2 regions of the Paenibacillus sp. JGP012 genome follow, and region 2 is predicted to be linked to the other one. Evidence: predicted binding sites of a transcription regulator. Region 2 holds the regulator's gene; the other holds the start of a gene.
The links. Region 2 encodes CtsR, which represses protease genes until heat stress. Its sites were predicted from a motif close to ATGGTCAATAAAGGTCAAACA; they were not measured.

Region 1: clpP (ATP-dependent Clp endopeptidase proteolytic subunit ClpP) is a predicted target of CtsR. The motif match lies at 7,172-7,192, and genes of this name have one in related genera.

What each region holds. Positions count from the first base shown of each region.
Region 1 is NZ_JACHKG010000014.1:689-9,627, reverse strand. It holds gene eno (phosphopyruvate hydratase) at 1-444, opposite strand, end outside; gene gpmI (2,3-bisphosphoglycerate-independent phosphoglycerate mutase) at 688-2,232, opposite strand; gene tpiA (triose-phosphate isomerase) at 2,234-2,986, opposite strand; gene HNR77_RS17235 (phosphoglycerate kinase) at 3,020-4,201, opposite strand; gene gap (type I glyceraldehyde-3-phosphate dehydrogenase) at 4,352-5,359, opposite strand; gene HNR77_RS17225 (sugar-binding transcriptional regulator) at 5,486-6,511, opposite strand; tRNA gene HNR77_RS17220 (tRNA-Arg) at 7,029-7,103, shown strand; gene clpP (ATP-dependent Clp endopeptidase proteolytic subunit ClpP) at 7,284-7,880, shown strand; gene HNR77_RS17210 (stalk domain-containing protein) at 8,131-8,939, opposite strand, start outside.
Region 2 is NZ_JACHKG010000031.1:54,484-63,422, reverse strand. It holds gene HNR77_RS25215 (GNAT family N-acetyltransferase) at 1-593, shown strand, start outside; gene HNR77_RS25210 (CtsR family transcriptional regulator) at 1,067-1,528, shown strand; gene mcsA (protein-arginine kinase activator protein McsA) at 1,559-2,077, shown strand; gene mcsB (protein-arginine kinase McsB) at 2,106-3,176, shown strand; gene HNR77_RS25195 (ATP-dependent Clp protease ATP-binding subunit) at 3,366-5,828, shown strand; gene radA (DNA repair protein RadA) at 6,143-7,510, shown strand; gene disA (DNA integrity scanning diadenylate cyclase DisA) at 7,524-8,600, shown strand; gene pssA (CDP-diacylglycerol--serine O-phosphatidyltransferase) at 8,642-8,939, shown strand, end outside.

The sequences.
Region 1 (8,939 bases), on a different contig from region 2:
GTTCATCATTGGAACTGGCAGAGTTTTCGCGTTGAATCCGCCCAGGTAAACATACAGTGGAACTTCCAAAGCGTCAGCAGCTGCGCGAGCTACTGCCATGGATACAGCCAGAATTGCGTTTGCACCCAATTTACCTTTGTTTGGTGTACCGTCCAGAGCGATCATCATTTTGTCGATGCCCAGTTGATCCAAAGCGTCCATACCGATAACTTCTGGAGCGATAACTTCATTTACGTTTTTAACAGCTTGCAGTACGCCTTTACCGAGGTAACGGGATTTGTCACCATCGCGAAGCTCAACCGCTTCGTGGGCACCAGTAGATGCACCAGATGGAACGATTGCGCGTCCGAGTGCGCCGGACTCCAGATATACTTCAACTTCAACTGTAGGGTTACCGCGGGAGTCAAGGACTTCGCGTGCGTACACGTCAGTAATAATAGTCATGAGTGATAGTCTCCTTTAATTTTAAGTTTATTTAAAATCAGGACCACTTGTGTTTCCCCATATCCACTACGTCAGCAGAATCGTCCTCCGATCGCTGTTATCCCCGGATTCCTTTGAACTTATTTTCATAAGTTGGAATCCTGTGATAAAGGCGAACGCTAACGCTTCTTCAGACCATTTCTGCTGCCTTCGTTCCGAGGTAAACGCCAAACTTCCCGATTTCATATATAGTGGCTGTGCAACTTATTTGCGGGTAGCAATAACAGATGTACCTGTCATTTCTTCCGGTTTAGGCAATTGCATCAGGTCAAGAATGGTTGGCGCGATGTCGGCCAGAATTCCGCCTTCACGCAGCGTTACGTTCGGATCTGTAACGATAAATGGAACCGGGTTTGTTGTATGAGCTGTGAACGGACGTCCTTGCTCATCAAACACCATATCCGCGTTACCGTGATCCGCAGTAATCAGTACCACGCCGCCTTTGGCAAGAACTGCGTCTACGACACGGCCCATGCACTCATCTGTAACTTCAACCGCTTTGATCGTTGGCTCCAGCATGCCGGAGTGTCCAACCATGTCAGGGTTAGCAAAGTTCAGGATGATTGCGTCGTGTTTATCTGCTTCGATCTCACGAACCGCTGCATCCGCAACTTCATAAGCACTCATCTCTGGCTGCAAGTCATATGTTGCAACCTTAGGCGAGTTAATCAGCACGCGAGTTTCGCCTGGAAGCTCTACGTCACGGCCGCCGCTGAAGAAGAAGGTTACGTGCGGGTATTTCTCGGTTTCTGCAATGCGCAGTTGTTTTTTGTTGTTCTGTACAAGCACTTCGCCCAGCGTATTGTCGAGGTTCTTCGGCTCATAAGCCACATAACCCTCAACCGTCTCACTGAACAGCGTCAGGCACACAAAGTGCAGGCCCACAGGGAACTTCGGTCCACGGTCAAAACCGCGGAAATCGGAGTTGGTGAACACTTGTGACAACTGGATTGCACGGTCAGGACGGAAGTTAAGGAATACAACGGAATCGCCGCTTTCCACCAAACCTACCGGCTCACCATCCGCTTTAACGATAACCGTTGGTTCAACGAACTCGTCAAATACGGATTTCTCATATGATTCTTCAACCGCTTTGAGCGGATCAGTGTATTTCGGTCCATCGCCATAAACGATGGCGCGGTAAGATTTCTCTACACGCTCCCAGCGTTTGTCACGGTCCATTGCATAATAGCGACCTTGGACTGTAGCGATTTTCCCTACACCAACCTCATCAATTTTAGCGATCAGCTTCTGCATGAAGTCTTTACCGCTGTCCGGCATAACATCCCGGCCATCCAGGAAGGCATGAATATATACTTCGTTCATTTCTTCTTTTTTAGCCAGATCCAGCATGGCGAACAGGTGGTCGATGTGGCTATGTACACCACCATCGGACAACAAGCCGTAAAGATGAAGCTTTTTACCGTTCTGCTTCGCTTCGCGCACCGCTTTGACAAGTGTTTCATTGTCATAGAACTCGCCGTCACGAATCGACTTGGAGATACGGGTCAAATCCTGATATACGATCCGGCCGGCACCAATGTTCAGGTGACCCACCTCGGAATTCCCCATTTGGCCTTCCGGCAAACCTACAGCCTCACCGCAAGCCGTCAGTGTTGTATGTGGGAACTGGCTCATGAAACGGTCATAGTTCGGTTTTTTGGCTTGCGCTACCGCATTGCCTTCCACCGTGTTGCGCAGACCGAAGCCGTCCATAATGATCAGTGCTACAGGTTTTGGAGCTGTCATCTTACTTCGCCCCCTCAACAAGTGCGATGAACGAAGCTGGCTGCAAGCTGGCACCGCCAACAAGTGCGCCGTCGATGTCGCTTTGTCCGAGGTATTCCGTTACGTTTTCCGGTTTCACGCTGCCGCCGTATTGGATACGAACTGCATCTGCAACCTGCTCGTTGTACAGATCCTTCACCAGTGTACGGATGTAAGCAATAACTTCATTCGCATCCTGGGATGTGGAGGATTTGCCTGTACCAATGGCCCAGATTGGCTCATAAGCGATAACCGTTTGTGCTACCTGCTCGGCAGACAGACCTGCCAAAGCTGCTTCCGTCTGTACTTTGCATACATCTTTCGTTTGACCCGCTTCGCGCTCTTCCAGTGTCTCACCGAGGCAGAAGATTGGCGTCAAGCCATGACGGAATGCTGCATGCATTTTTTTGTTAACCGTCTCATCGGTTTCCGCAAAATATTGACGGCGCTCCGAGTGACCGATAATCACATAATCTACACCCAGTTCTTTCAGCATGACACCGCTGATTTCACCAGTGAATGCACCGTTGTCTTCAAAGTGAAGATTTTGTGCTCCGATTTTGATGTTAGTGCCTTTCACAGCCTCTACCAGGGATGGCAGATTTGTAAAAGGTGCGCAGATTACCGTTTCCACGCCTTCGACTTCCGCTTTTCCTTTAACTTCCTGAATGAAGTCATTGGATTCGGAAACCGTTTTGAACATTTTCCAGTTACCCGCGATAATTGGTGTTCTCATTGGTTTCAACTCCTTCATGCTATAGCTTAAAGCTTACTTGTCATTCAATGCAACTACGCCTGGAAGCTGTTTGCCTTCCATGAACTCGAGCGATGCACCGCCACCTGTAGAGATGTGGTCCATTTTGTCAGCCAATTTGAACTTCTCAGCTGCCGCTGCAGAGTCGCCACCGCCGATGACTGTGTAAGCAGATGTTGTCGCACAAGCTTCTGCTACTGCACGAGTACCGTGGGAGAAAGGTTCGATTTCGAATACGCCCATTGGTCCGTTCCATACAACGAGTTTGGAGTTTTTAACAACGTCAGCATAAATCTCACGTGTTTTTGGACCGATGTCGATGCCTTCCCAATCCGCAGGAATGTCGCCAACTTCAACAATTTTAGTGTTTGCATCCGCACTGAAATCGTCAGAAATTACGATATCCACTGGCAGGTAGAAGTTTTTGCCCAGTTTTTTGGCTTTTTCGATGAAGCCCAGAGCAACATCCAGTTTGGACTCATCCAGCAGGGATTGACCCACTTCGTAGCCTTGAGCCTTCATGAATGTATAGGACAGACCGCCACCGATGATTACGTTGTCTGCAATGTTCAGCAGGTTGTCGATCACATCGATTTTGTCTTTAACTTTGGAACCACCGATGATCGCTGTGAAAGGACGCTCTGGGTTGGACAATGCTTTACCCAACACTTCAAGTTCTTTCTCCATCAACAAACCGGATACTGCTGGCAGCAAGTGAGCGATTCCTTCTGTAGAAGAGTGTGCTCTGTGCGCCGCACCAAATGCATCGTTAACGAATACATCAGCCAGCTCAGCAAATTGTTTAGCCAGTTCCGGATCGTTTTTCTCTTCACCTGCGTGGAAACGAACATTCTCAAGCAACAATACGTCGCCATTGTTCATTGCCGCGATTTGAGCTTTAACCGCCTCGCCAACGGAATCATCCGCTTTAATGACCGGTTTGCCGAGCAATTCGGACAAACGCTCTGCAGCTGGAGTCAAACGCATAGATTCAACAACTTCGCCTTTCGGACGACCCATGTGGCTTGCCAGGATGATTTTAGCACCTTTTTCGATCAGATAGTTGATCGTAGGCAATGTTGCACGAATACGTTTGTCATCTGTAATTTTACCATCTTCAAGCGGCACATTGAAATCTACGCGCACGAATGCCCGTTTTCCATTCAATTCGATATCACGTACACTTTTTTTGTTCATCTCTATTTCCTCCGCACCCATGTATTTGGTGGACCTTTCAAGGCTCTAATCCCTTGTCAGCCCTGGTGTTCATGAGAAATTTGCAAAAGTTTCATATATAAAGAGCGGAAACAATGGCAATCTGTTTCCGCTCTATGTTATTACAAGTTATTACTTGATCATTTTTGCAAAGTGCTCCAATGTGCGAACCAGTTGAGCTGTGTAGGACATTTCGTTGTCATACCAAGCTACAGTTTTAACCAGTTGTTGGTCGCCCACTGTCAGAACTTTAGTTTGAGTCGCATCGAACAGGGAACCGTAAGTGATACCTACGATGTCGGAAGATACGATTTCGTCTTCAGTGTATCCGAAAGTTTGTGGATCGGAAGCTTCTTTCATAGCTGCGTTAACTTCGTCAGCTGTTACTTTTTTACCAAGAACAGTTACCAGCTCAGTCAAGGAACCTGTTGGTGTCGGTACGCGTTGAGCTGCACCGTCCAATTTACCTTGCAGTTCAGGGATAACCAGACCGATTGCTTTAGCAGCACCAGTTGTGTTAGGGATGATGTTTTCAGCTGCTGCGCGAGCACGACGGAAGTCACCTTTAGGGTGTGGAGCATCCAAAGTGTTTTGGTCGCCAGTGTAAGCGTGAATTGTAGTCATCAAACCTTGAACGATTCCGAATTTGTCTTGCAGTGTTTTTGCCATAGGAGCCAGGCAGTTTGTTGTGCAAGATGCACCGGAGATTACAGTTTCAGTTCCATCAAGGATGTCATGGTTTACGTTGTAAACGATGGTTTTCATGTCGCCAGTAGCTGGTGCGGAGATAACAACTTTCTTAGCTCCACCTTTCAAGTGTTTCTCAGCAGCTTCTTTTGTTGTGAAGAAACCAGTACATTCCAGAACGATATCTACACCCAGGTCTCCCCAAGGCAGTTCTTCAGGGTTGCGGTTAGCGATAACTTTAACTTCTTTGCCGTTCACTTTGAAGAAGCCGTCGTGTACTTCAACATCGCCGTCAAAGCGACCTTGAGTTGTATCATATTTGAGCAAATGAGCCAGCATTTTAGCGTCAGTCAAGTCGTTGATTGCTACTACTTCAATGCCCTCTACATTTTGAATACGGCGGAATGCCAAGCGACCGATACGTCCAAAACCGTTAATACCTACTTTAATCATGAGTAAGTTCCTCCCAAGTTTTGATTGATTTTTATGAAACTTATATATTCAAGACAGACGGTGAAGTCCGTCAAGACAACAAGAGTTGTGTTGAAAATAAATCTATTTCAGCTCTGGAAAATGGATTCATTCCATTTCCGCGACAATGATTTTGGCCGCAGCCTCATCAATAATCAGAATATCCTCCTGCCCGAACCGCAGTACGGAATGAATGGCAGCTGCCTTGCTTGTGCCGCCCGCAATGCCGATGACCACATCCGTGCGTTCGATATCCTGAAGCCGCATCCCCAGTGTAAGCATGGTATGTACCACCTCACCCTGATCGTTGAAATAATACCCGAAAGACTCCGATACAGCGCCCTGCTCCTGAAGCTCGTCAATAATCTCAGGGGCAAGCTTGCGTCTCTTCGCCATTTCTACCGCATCACCGATGCCGTGAATAACGATGCGCGATTGCCTGATCAGCTGCAAAATCTCCTGAACACTCGGGTCCTGAAGCAGCGATTCATAGGCATGATCACTAAGCAAATCCGGTACATGCAGGAGTTTGTACTGAGCCCCTGCCCGCTTTGCCATCGTGGATGCAATCGTATTTGCTTGAATTTCAAGACTCTCTCCCAGTCCGCCACGGGCTGGTACAAACCAGACACCCTTGAGCGAAGTTGGTGGTGTGAGCTGTTCTGCAACTTCGGCCGTTGTCGATCCGCCTGTGACGGCTACAACGTCGTTGTCATTCATAACACTGCCGAGAGCTTTCGCTCCGGCCCTTCCCAGTTCTCTCTTGGCAAAAGGAGATACGTCCGAATCGCCAGGAACTACGACTACCTTTTGCAGGCCGTAGGCTTGCTTGATTCGCTCTTCCAGCTCGGATAATCCGAACAGCTCTTTCGCGACAGGCTCCAACTGCTGCAGCAACTCGTAACCCGCCTCACTGATCTTCATGCCGGCACTGTCAATTTCGATAAGTCCCTGAGCCTTTAACAGATCGGTCTCAGCTCTCAGAACCCGCTCGGTCATCTGCATGGAATTGGCTAACGTTCTCCGTCCGATCACATCCGATAACATGATCTGCTGCAGAATCGTATAGCGCTTCTTCAAGACATCCATGAGATCGGGCAGAAGCTGCTTTTGCACTTCTAAAATCGTTCGCATGCTTTCCACTCCCGCAAGCTTCTCGCTCCAAGCTTCTTTCATGGCCCTAAAATGTCCCGGGTTAACTTTTTAAGTCCCACGTTTATTCTACCTAAAACTGACGCGATATGCAAGTGTTTCGATGGCTTATTTCGATACGTTTGCGGGCTTCTGTACGCGCCTATTTTCACAATCTCTGCACTTTCGTTATGGACACGATGAGCGACCTCGAAGCTTCACATTGATTATGAGTTAGTTTCGCACCATACTATAAGATGTTTCACACTACACTTCACACTACATATAGAAGAAAGGTGAAATTAGTGTCTATATGCGGTACGATTTGCTTTTTGGCAGGCATGTCCAAAACTTCTTATAGCATGTACTCAAAACCAGACTTTATCCATTCCTCTTTATCATGATCATTTCGGAATCAATTCAAACCACCTGCCGAATAAGCGAAACCATTGCCCTGCAAAGCAATGGCTTGCATTTCAATACTCCATAGGCTATAATCATTATTGCTGTCACATAATTTGCGCCCGTGGTCCAATGGATATGACGTAGGCCTCCGAAGCCTGAGATCCAAGTTCGATTCTTGGCGGGCGCGCCACTTATTTTATAACAGCTCATAATGCATTTAACCAACGAAACCGGAAAGGTTTCTTTTTTTTCAAAGTTAGTTTGACTTTCTTTGACTTTTTGTTTGAGATTGTTTATGATGTGGTTAATACGGTAACAGTTTAAATATAAACACCAATTTAACATTTACATTCCCGAGGAGGTTTTTCACGTGAGTTATATTCCAATGGTCGTTGAGCAGAGCAACCGGGGTGAGCGCGCCTATGATATCTATTCCAGATTGCTGAAGGATCGTATTATTTTCCTTGGCAGCGACGTGAATGACGTTGTGGCTAATGCCATCATGGCACAGATGTTGTTCCTGGCAGCGGAAGATCCGGAGAAAGACATTCACTTATACATCAACAGCCCGGGCGGATCGATCACCGCGGGTATGGCCATCTACGATACAATGCAATTCATCAAACCGGATGTATCTACCATCTGTGTAGGTATGGCGGCTTCCATGGGTGCATTCCTGCTGAACGCAGGGGCTAAAGGCAAACGTTTTGCGCTGCCGAACAGCGAGATCATGATTCACCAGCCGCTGGGTGGTGCACAAGGTCAAGCATCGGACATCGAGATTCGCGCACGCCGCATCTTGAAAATGCGTGATACGTTGAACCGCATCATCTCCGAGCGTACAGGCCAACCACTGGAACGCATCGAAAAAGATACAGATCGTGACTACTTCATGAGTGCTGCTGAAGCAGCCGATTACGGTATCATCGATAAAGTAATTCAAAACGTAGGCTCCCAAGGCATCTAAGTTGTAGCCTGGAGGCATGCCGTTCCATACACAGGGCGGATTCACCGAAGTATAGGTGAATCCGCCCTGTGCCATATTGATATGAACAGGCAATAACACCACCCGTTAACAGGGTGCATTGCCTGGACAAATAGAAACCCCTCGTCACTTGAATAATGACGAGGGGTTTCTATTTACCTTTTTTGCAAGTATAAATGAATAAGGGCTCTTGATGTGGAGATGCAAGTATACGTTTGTTAGAAGTGCCTGCTTATTTCTCGGATGCTACGTTGCTGAAAGGTGCAGTGCCTTTAGGCAGAATTTCTTTATAAGAGAATGTCATTTCCGGGAAGCCTTCCGCGTAAGCTGTGTACTCATACAGTTGGAAAAATACAACTACACCCGTTGGAGATACATAGAAGTCCTGGTCCTTGTTCAAGCCTTTATATCCGTCTAAATATCCACCACTTGCTTTTAATTGCTCGCCAACCTTTTTGCTGATCGTTTCACGCATGGATTTGCTGTTTGCAATCACATCATCCAAGGTCAGCTCTTTGCCTGTGTCCAGTGCAAATGTGTGACCTGTACGGTAAGTCATGCCGTGTGCTCCTGCATAGTCCTCATAATGTTGGGTGATCAGACCCAGTACGCCATTTTCATTGTATGTCACCACATACGACGTTTCGAATGCATATGGACGTTTGGCTGTTGCTCCACCGAACTCGATTGTTTGTTTCTTGAAGGCTGCAAAGGACGTATCCACCTCATCCTTGAGCACTTTATTGATCGCTGCTTCCACTTCTTTGCTCGCAAGCCCGCTCACCTGCGGATAACGGATATCTACTTCGGCATTTTTCACAGTTGCTTTCTTCGTCACGGAAGTCACCTTCACGCTGTTTTGCTTCACTTTGCTCAGGGTCAATGTTTTCGCTTTGGCATCCCAACTGCCCTGCACACCCAAATAATCTCTCATGGCAGAGAACGGAATGTACAATCGGCCCTGAATCAATTTTGCTTCCACCTGAGGGTAATAACCGTTAATGTACACGTTTGGTTGTCCATCCATCAGACTAACGGTCA
Region 2 (8,939 bases):
ATAATGAGACAGGAATACCCCAAGGTTACATCTTCTATGAGGTCAAGGAGGGAAAGTTCACCATCGGTGAGATGGTTCATTTGAACGAGGAGGCAAGGCAAGGCTTATGGACGTTCATTGCCAATCATGATTCCATGATTGATGAAGTCACCTTGCAAGCGCCTGCAAGTGACCTGCTTGCATTTCAACTGGATAACCCACGGATTCAACAAGAGGTCGTACCGTACTTTATGGCACGAATTGTGAGTGTGGAGCAGTTCATCTCGCAGTACCCTTTTGTAAGCCAGGAATCAACTGTACAGATTTTACTTGAGGTGGAAGATGCATACGCTCCGTGGAATGAAGGGGTATGGGAGTTGAACGTGGCGCTGAACGGAACAGCTTCCATATGGAAAAAGGCGGAAACAGAGCGTCACGCTCAGAACGATCAGCCGATTCGTCTTACGATTCAAACACTTACAACCATATTGATGGGGTATCGCAGACCGGTAGAGATGGCCCGGATCGGCAGACTGGAAGGCCCGGCTAACGTGATTGAAGCACTCGAGAAGGCTGTACCGAAACGTGAAACCTATTTGCTTGATTTTTTCTAAGCCGCCAGCACAGATTTCTTTCTTCGATTCGAGCCGGTATGGAATGTAATGAAGAGAAAATTAGACTTCTCCTGATATTTGGGAGAGGTTTTTTTGTGTCCTGCGAATATTTCGTGTAAAATCGTAAAAAATGAATAGTGCCCCCACTTGGCAAACCAGCAAAATATGCTATAATGTATATAAAGTCAAAGAAAGTCAAAGTCAACTGAAGGCCAAAAAGCCCCTGTTTTATTTACAATCGGGTGTTTGACTTTTCTGCTCTCTGATGAGAAGTGCTTTAGAACTTGTACATTTCATTAGAAGATCAAGGGATATTTAAAGGACCTTCGTGCTTCCTTTGTTCTCCTGTTTAACATCTGACACAGCAAGATTCGCTGTTTCTCTGATTGGTTAAATGGGTGGAGAAGGTTGTACTCTGTGGGGGCGTGTGGGTCCTTATTGACTTAACGTTTCAGACAGTGGAGGATGATTGGATGCGTAATATCTCTGATATTATCGAACGATATCTGAAGGGTATTTTGCATGAAAGTCCCGAAGGAATGATTGAAATTCAGCGTAATGATCTGGCGGATCAGTTCTCATGTGTGCCTTCCCAGATCAATTATGTCATCAGCACCCGTTTCACTCTGGAAAAAGGTTATCTTGTCGAGAGTAAACGCGGCGGTGGTGGATATGTTCGCATACAGCGCATTGAATTGCCGGCTCAATCGGCACTGCACAATCATCTTCATCATAGTATTGGCGAAGAGATTGGACAGACTGCTGCTGAAGGGCTGATCTATCAACTGGAGGAAGCGCGTTTTCTAAGCAAGCGAGAAGCCGGATTGATGCGTGCGGCTGTATCGAGAGAAGTTCTAATGGTCAAACTTCCTTACCGGGATCAAATTCGTGCCAGAATGTTGAAGGCAATGCTAATATCTTTGCTCGGTAAATGAAACTATCGGGATCAAAGGAGGTACATCTACATGCTGTGCCAAGAATGTAATAAACGTCCGGCTACACTTCATTTTACTAAAATTGTAAATGGAGAAAAGACGGAATTTCATATCTGTGAATCATGTGCCCGTGAGAAGGGGGAGATGATTCCTGGAACTGCAGGCGGATTTTCCATTCACAACCTGCTGTCCGGATTGCTTGATTTTGATCCAGCAGGCAAAGGTTCAGGTGCAGCTCCTGCCAAGGCGCTGCAGTGTGAAGAATGTGGCATGACTTATGCCCAATTTAGCAAGATCGGCCGCTTTGGCTGCAGCTCTTGTTACAAATATTTTGACAGCCGTCTAGACCCGTTGTTCAAACGAGTGCATGGCAGCACGTCTCATGTAGGCAAAGTTCCTGCTCGGGCTGGTGGCCGTATTAAGGTTAAACGGCAGATCGCCGATCTGAAGCAGAATTTGCAGCAAAGCATTGCGCAAGAAGAGTTCGAAGAGGCGGCTCAGATTCGTGACCAGATCAGAGAACTTGAAAAAGAAATAACTCAGGAGTAAAGTTTGTCATGAGTAGGAGGGAAGGGTAATGCCTAATCTGCGTTTTACGGAGAAGGCGCTCAGTGACTGGATGCGCAGCGATGCTGTAGACTCGGAAATTGTGATCAGCAGTCGTGTCCGGATTGCACGTAACCTTCAGCATATCCCGTTTCCGATGCTGGCTTCCAATGAGCAATCAGAAGAGGTGCTGAATAAGCTGAGCGAAGTACTTCAATACGATGACGTACACGCTTTTGGTGATTTTACTACACTCGATCTGACGGATATTGGAGAACTCGACAAGCGGGTGCTGGTGGAGAAACATCTGATTAGTCCGAGTCTCGCAAATGAGTCAAGGCACGGAGCTGTTATCCTCAGTGAGGATGAATCGGTGAGCATTATGATTAACGAAGAGGATCATCTGCGTATCCAGTGCCTCTATCCGGGGTTCCAGGTGAAAGAGGCCTGGGAGAAAGCCTCCGCGATAGATGATGCATTTGAAGCGCACGTGGATTATGCCTTTGATGATCACAGGGGATATCTAACCAGTTGTCCGACAAATGTCGGCACAGGGGTGAGAGCATCTGTAATGGTGCATCTCCCGGCGCTTGTAATGACACAGCAGATCGGACGTATTCTTAGTGCAGTATCCCAAGTCGGGTTAACTGTACGGGGAATCTACGGTGAAGGCAGTGAAGCAATGGGCAACCTGTTCCAGATTTCCAATCAGATTACGCTGGGACAGACGGAGCAAGAAGTCATCGACAACCTGCATAGTGTTGTTTTACAGATTATTGGACATGAGCGCACAGCCAGAGAAAGGCTGCTTACGGATTCCAGACTGCGGATTACGGATCGTGTAATGCGTTCGTACGGGATTTTGTCTCATGCGGCCATTGTGGACACGAAGGAAGCGGCACAGCGACTATCGGATGTGCGGCTTGGCGTAGATCTTGGATTGCTCGATGGGATATCCATCCCGGTGATGAATGAGCTGAATGTGATGACACAGCCGGGATTTTTGCAAAAAACGTTCGGGGATATGCGTACAGATGAGCGTGACATCTACCGGGCTCAGTTAATTCGTGATACGATCAATGCAACCAAAGGCTCTGGCTAAACTTTCCTTGAACTGTAATACTGGTTTCATGCCGCATATGCGGCTTTATATAAACAGGTCTCCCGCTTCTGGAATGACCAATGATTTTATTCGCAGCATGGCTGCAAACAAAAATGATATGAATACGAAGGGTTATTCGATTCAATGTAATCCTTTCGTTTTATCCAAAACCATGGAGGTGCAGGAGATATGATGTTTGGAAGATTTACGGAACGGGCCCAGAAGGTGCTCGCACTCGCGCAGGAAGAAGCTGTCCGTCTCGGTCATAATAACATCGGTACAGAGCATATTTTGCTCGGCCTCATTCGTGAAGGTGAAGGCATTGCTGCCAAAGCACTGATCGGCCTGGGACTCGGATTGGAGAAAATTCAGGATGAAGTAGAAACGCTGATTGGCCGCGGCCAGGAGCAGCCTACGAACATTGCATATACGCCAAGAGCGAAAAAAGTTATTGAGCTGTCTATGGATGAGGCACGTAAACTGGGTCACACCTACGTGGGCACAGAGCATATCCTGCTCGGTCTCATTCGTGAGGGTGAAGGGGTCGCTGCACGTGTACTCAACAACCTCGGTATCAGCTTGAATAAAGCACGTCAGCAAGTGCTGCAATTGCTGGGCAGCAGCGAAGCTGTCTCCAGTCACAATGGCACACCTGCCAATGTAAGCACACCAACACTGGATAGCCTGGCTCGTGATCTCACGGCGTATGCCAGAGAGAATAACCTTGATCCGGTTATTGGCCGCAGTAAGGAAATCGAGCGTGTTATCCAAGTGCTGAGCCGTCGTACCAAAAACAATCCGGTGCTGATCGGTGAGCCGGGTGTAGGTAAAACGGCGATTGCTGAAGGACTCGCACAAAAAATTATCGCTAACGAAATTCCAGAAACCTTGCGTGACAAACGTGTTATGACACTGGATATGGGGTCGGTTGTAGCCGGAACCAAATACCGTGGTGAATTCGAGGATCGCTTGAAAAAAATCATGGATGAAATCCGTCAGGCCGGCAACATTGTGCTGTTCATTGACGAGCTGCATACCTTGATTGGTGCAGGTGGAGCTGAGGGGGCAATCGATGCATCGAACATCTTGAAGCCGGCTCTCGCTCGCGGTGAATTACAATGCATCGGTGCAACAACGCTTGATGAGTACCGCAAATACATCGAGAAGGATGCTGCGCTGGAGCGTCGTTTCCAACCGATTACGGTAGATCAGCCTTCACCAGAAGAAGCTATTCAAATTTTGCATGGTCTGCGTGATCGTTACGAAGCGCATCACCGCGTAAAAATTACTGACGAAGCTATCGTTCAGGCGGTAAAATTGTCTGACCGTTACATTACAGACCGTTTCCTGCCGGATAAAGCAATCGACTTGATTGATGAGGCAGGTTCGAAAGTAAGGCTGAACTCGTATACGATTCCACCAAACCTGAAGCAATTGGAGAGCCGCCTGGAAGATATCCGCAAGGAGAAAGATGCTGCGGTACAGAGTCAGGAGTTTGAGAAAGCTGCGGCACTCCGCGATACGGAACAAAAGATTCGTGAAGAACTGGATACAACGAAAAATCAGTGGAAAGAAAAACAAGGCCGTACCGATTCCGAGGTAACACCAGAGGATATCGCTCAAGTGGTAGCCAACTGGACAGGAATTCCGGTGAACAAGCTGAAAGAAGAAGAAACACAACGCTTGATGAACCTTGAGCAAATTCTGCATGAGCGGGTTATCGGTCAGGATGAGGCAGTTAAATCCGTCAGCCGCGCCGTTCGCCGGGCACGTGCCGGACTTAAAGATCCAAAACGTCCGATGGGTTCATTTATCTTCCTTGGTCCTACAGGGGTAGGTAAAACCGAGCTTGCTCGTGCTCTCGCTGAAGCGATGTTTGGTGATGAGAATGCTGTAATCCGGATTGATATGTCCGAGTACGGAGAGAAGCACTCCACAGCACGTCTCGTCGGAGCGCCTCCAGGATATGTGGGCTATGAAGAAGGCGGTCAGTTGACCGAGAAAGTTCGCCGCAAACCTTACTCCGTTGTACTGTTGGATGAAGTGGAGAAGGCACACCCTGAAGTATTCAACATCCTGCTGCAAGTGCTGGAAGATGGCCGCTTGACCGACTCCAAAGGTCGCGTTGTTGACTTCCGCAATACGCTGATCATCCTGACATCCAACGTAGGTGCCGAGGCGATCAAACGTAACTCTACCCTTGGCTTTACAGCTGTTGTAGATGCGGGTGCGGATTACGATAACATGAAAGGCAAAGTGATGGATGAGCTGAAGAAAAGCTTCCGTCCGGAGTTCCTGAACCGGATTGATGAAATCATCGTATTCCACTCACTGGAAGAGAAACACATTGCCGAGATTGTTACACTTATGAGTGAAGACCTGCGTAAACGACTGCATGAATATGACGTGGACTTTGAGCTTACAGATAATGCAAAAGCATTTCTGGCCAAAGCAGGCTTCGATCCAGCGTATGGTGCACGTCCGCTTCGCCGGGCGATCCAGAAGCATATCGAAGACAGATTGTCTGAGGAACTGCTTACTGGCAATGTGACCAAAGGTGATTCACTGCTCATTGATGAAGAGAACGGTGCACTGTCTGTTACGAAAAAGGCTGCTTCTGTTCCATCTAGTGAGGAAATCGAGACTAAATAATAATTCAATTCAACTCGGTAATGAGGAAATTGAAACTCAATAAATAAGTTCTGTACTGCTGAATAACATCAGCCGTGCAGTACTAGTTTGATCCTCCCCGGCTCTGGCTGGGGAGTTTTTTTTGGGTTTAAGCTTAATATGTGATCGGGATGTAACAATAAGGACTATAATGATGTGTAAAGTTTGCGATAATCCTTTACGAAAAATCTCAAACAATGGTAAACTTTTAGTAACCCTAAATGTCAGGGTGAGATAGAAATAATCGTCGAATAATGCAAAATACTGTAATAAAATAAATTTTTAGGAGTGCTGAAGTGGCCAAAGTAAAAACCAAGTTTCAATGTACAGAATGCGGCTATGAAGCCCCCAAATGGTACGGAAAATGTCCTGGCTGCCAGTCCTGGAATTCAATGATAGAAGAAACTGAAACGGTGGTCAAAACACAAGGGAGAAATTCTCCTCTGTTTGACAGTAAAGATAAACCGCTTCCTATCATAGATATAGATAGCGGTCAGGAGCCGCGTGTACAAACGGGAATCGGAGAACTTAACCGTGTATTGGGTGGCGGTATTGTGCCAGGTTCGCTCGTGCTGGTGGGGGGCGATCCGGGAATCGGAAAATCGACGTTGATGTTACAGACGTCTCATGCACTGACTCATTCCGGTCTGCGTGTGCTGTATGTGTCCGGGGAGGAATCCGTGAAGCAGACAAAATTGCGGGCCGACCGTCTGGGTGCGCTCTCGCCGGAGCTGTATGTGCTGTGTGAAACGAATATGGAACGGATCGAGGAAGCGGTGGATCAGATCCAGCCGCATTTTCTTGTCATTGACTCCATTCAGACCGTATATTTGCCCGAAGTTACCAGCGCACCCGGAAGTGTAGCCCAGGTAAGGGAATGTACCTCCAGATTTATGCGGATTGCAAAAGGCCGAGGCATTGCAACAGTGCTTGTAGGGCATGTTACCAAAGAAGGTGCCATCGCCGGCCCCCGCATGCTGGAGCATATGGTGGACTGTGTGCTTTATTTTGAAGGAGAGCGGCATCATACATATCGCCTCCTTCGTGCAGTCAAGAATCGTTTCGGTTCCACCAACGAGATTGGCATATTTGAAATGGGGGAGGACGGCCTTCGTGAAGTCGGTAATCCCTCCGAATTGTTTTTATCGGAACGTCCGCTCGGGGTAGCGGGTTCTACCGTTGTAGCCAGTATGGAAGGAACAAGACCGATGCTGGTAGAGCTGCAGGCATTGATCTCCACCACGCACTTTCCTTCTCCACGCCGTATGGCAACAGGCATTGATCATCACAGGCTCAATCTGATTATCGCTGTACTGGAGAAACGTATGGGCATGTTCCTGCAAACACAGGATGCATACCTGAACGTAGCTGGCGGGGTAAGGCTGGATGAGCCGGCTGTCGATCTTGCAGTGGCTATCAGCATTGCCTCCAGCCTTAGAGATGTGCCAACCAAGCCGGATGATGTAATCTTTGGCGAGATTGGCCTGACAGGTGAGGTTCGTGCCGTATCCAGGGCAGAACAGCGTGTGAAAGAAGCCGCCAAGCTGGGCTTCAAACGAGTTATTTTACCAGAAAAAAGCTTAAAGGGCTGGAAACATCCTCGCGGGATACAACTGATCGGTGTGAATACCGTGGCAGATGCACTAGCGGTTGCTTTAGATTAGGGGGCATAACAAGATGAAGGATTCAAGCCAACTGGACAATATGAATGATTTGTTAAGGCTGATCGCACCGGGTACTCCTTTCCGCGAAGGTCTGGAAAATGTGCTGCGCGCCAAGACGGGCGCACTGCTTGTTGTAGGATACAGCCCTGAAGTGATGGAAGTGGTGGATGGAGGATTTTCGATTAATTGTGATTTCTCGCCGAACTACCTGTATGAGCTTGCCAAAATGGATGGTGCAATTATTCTGAGTGAGGATCTGAAGCGGATTTTGTATGCCAACACACAGCTGATCCCGGATTCCTCGATCTCTTCGTCAGAGACAGGCATTCGTCACCGGACGGCCGAGCGAGTGGCGAAGCAGACTGGCAAGCTGGTTGTGTCTATCTCGCAGCGCCGGAATATTATTACTCTGTACCAGGGAACGCTTCGATATTCACTCAAGGAAATCGGGGTTATTTTGACCAAAGCCAATCAGGCGATTCAAACGCTCGAAAAATATAAAGCCGTGTTGACACAATCCCTCACCAATCTGAGTGCCTCTGAATTCGAGGAACTGGTTACGATTCCAGAGGTGGTCAATGTCATTCAACGCACCGAGATGGTGCTGCGGATCAAAACGGAGATTGAACGATATATTGATGAGCTGGGCAATGAAGGACGACTCATCTCCATGCAGATGGAGGAGCTTGTTGGCACAACAGAGGAAGAGGCCTGGCTGCTGTACAAGGATTATGCCCGTGACGACAGTGACGACAAGATTCGCGAGATTATCGGAGGCCTAAAAAGATTGTCGGATGAGGAGTTGCTGGATGCACATCATATCGTACGTCTGCTAGGTTATCCTTCATCGGCAGCAACTTCCGAGGATTCGGTTGCACCACGCGGTTACCGGGTATTAAATAAGATCCCTCGTCTGCCTAATGTCATTATTCATAACCTGGTGGATCAATTCGAACAGCTACCTCACGTTATCACCGCTACAATTGAGGAGCTGGATGAGGTGGATGGCATTGGTGAAGTTCGTGCCCGTACCATCAAGGAAGGACTCAAACGTCTGCAGGAGCAGATGTTTATTGACAGACAGATGTAGGAACCGCCTATACAGGCTTCTAATGGATGAGGTGAAACAACATGTTAACCAGATTCATTCCAAATCTCTTTACCCTGGGTAATCTGTTTCTTGGAATGCTGGCCATCTTGCTTGCAATCAACGAAAAATACAGCCTGGCTGCGATTATGATCATCATTGCGATGCTGCTGGATGGTCTGGATGGCCGGGTAGCCCGGGCATTGAATGCGCAAAGCGAATTTGGCAAGGAGCTGGACTCCTTGTCGGATATGGTTTCTTTTGGTGCAGCACCGGCCCTGATTATTTTTATGGTGTCATTCCAGGATGCAACGCCCATCTTCGCCTGGATTGCGACGGCTG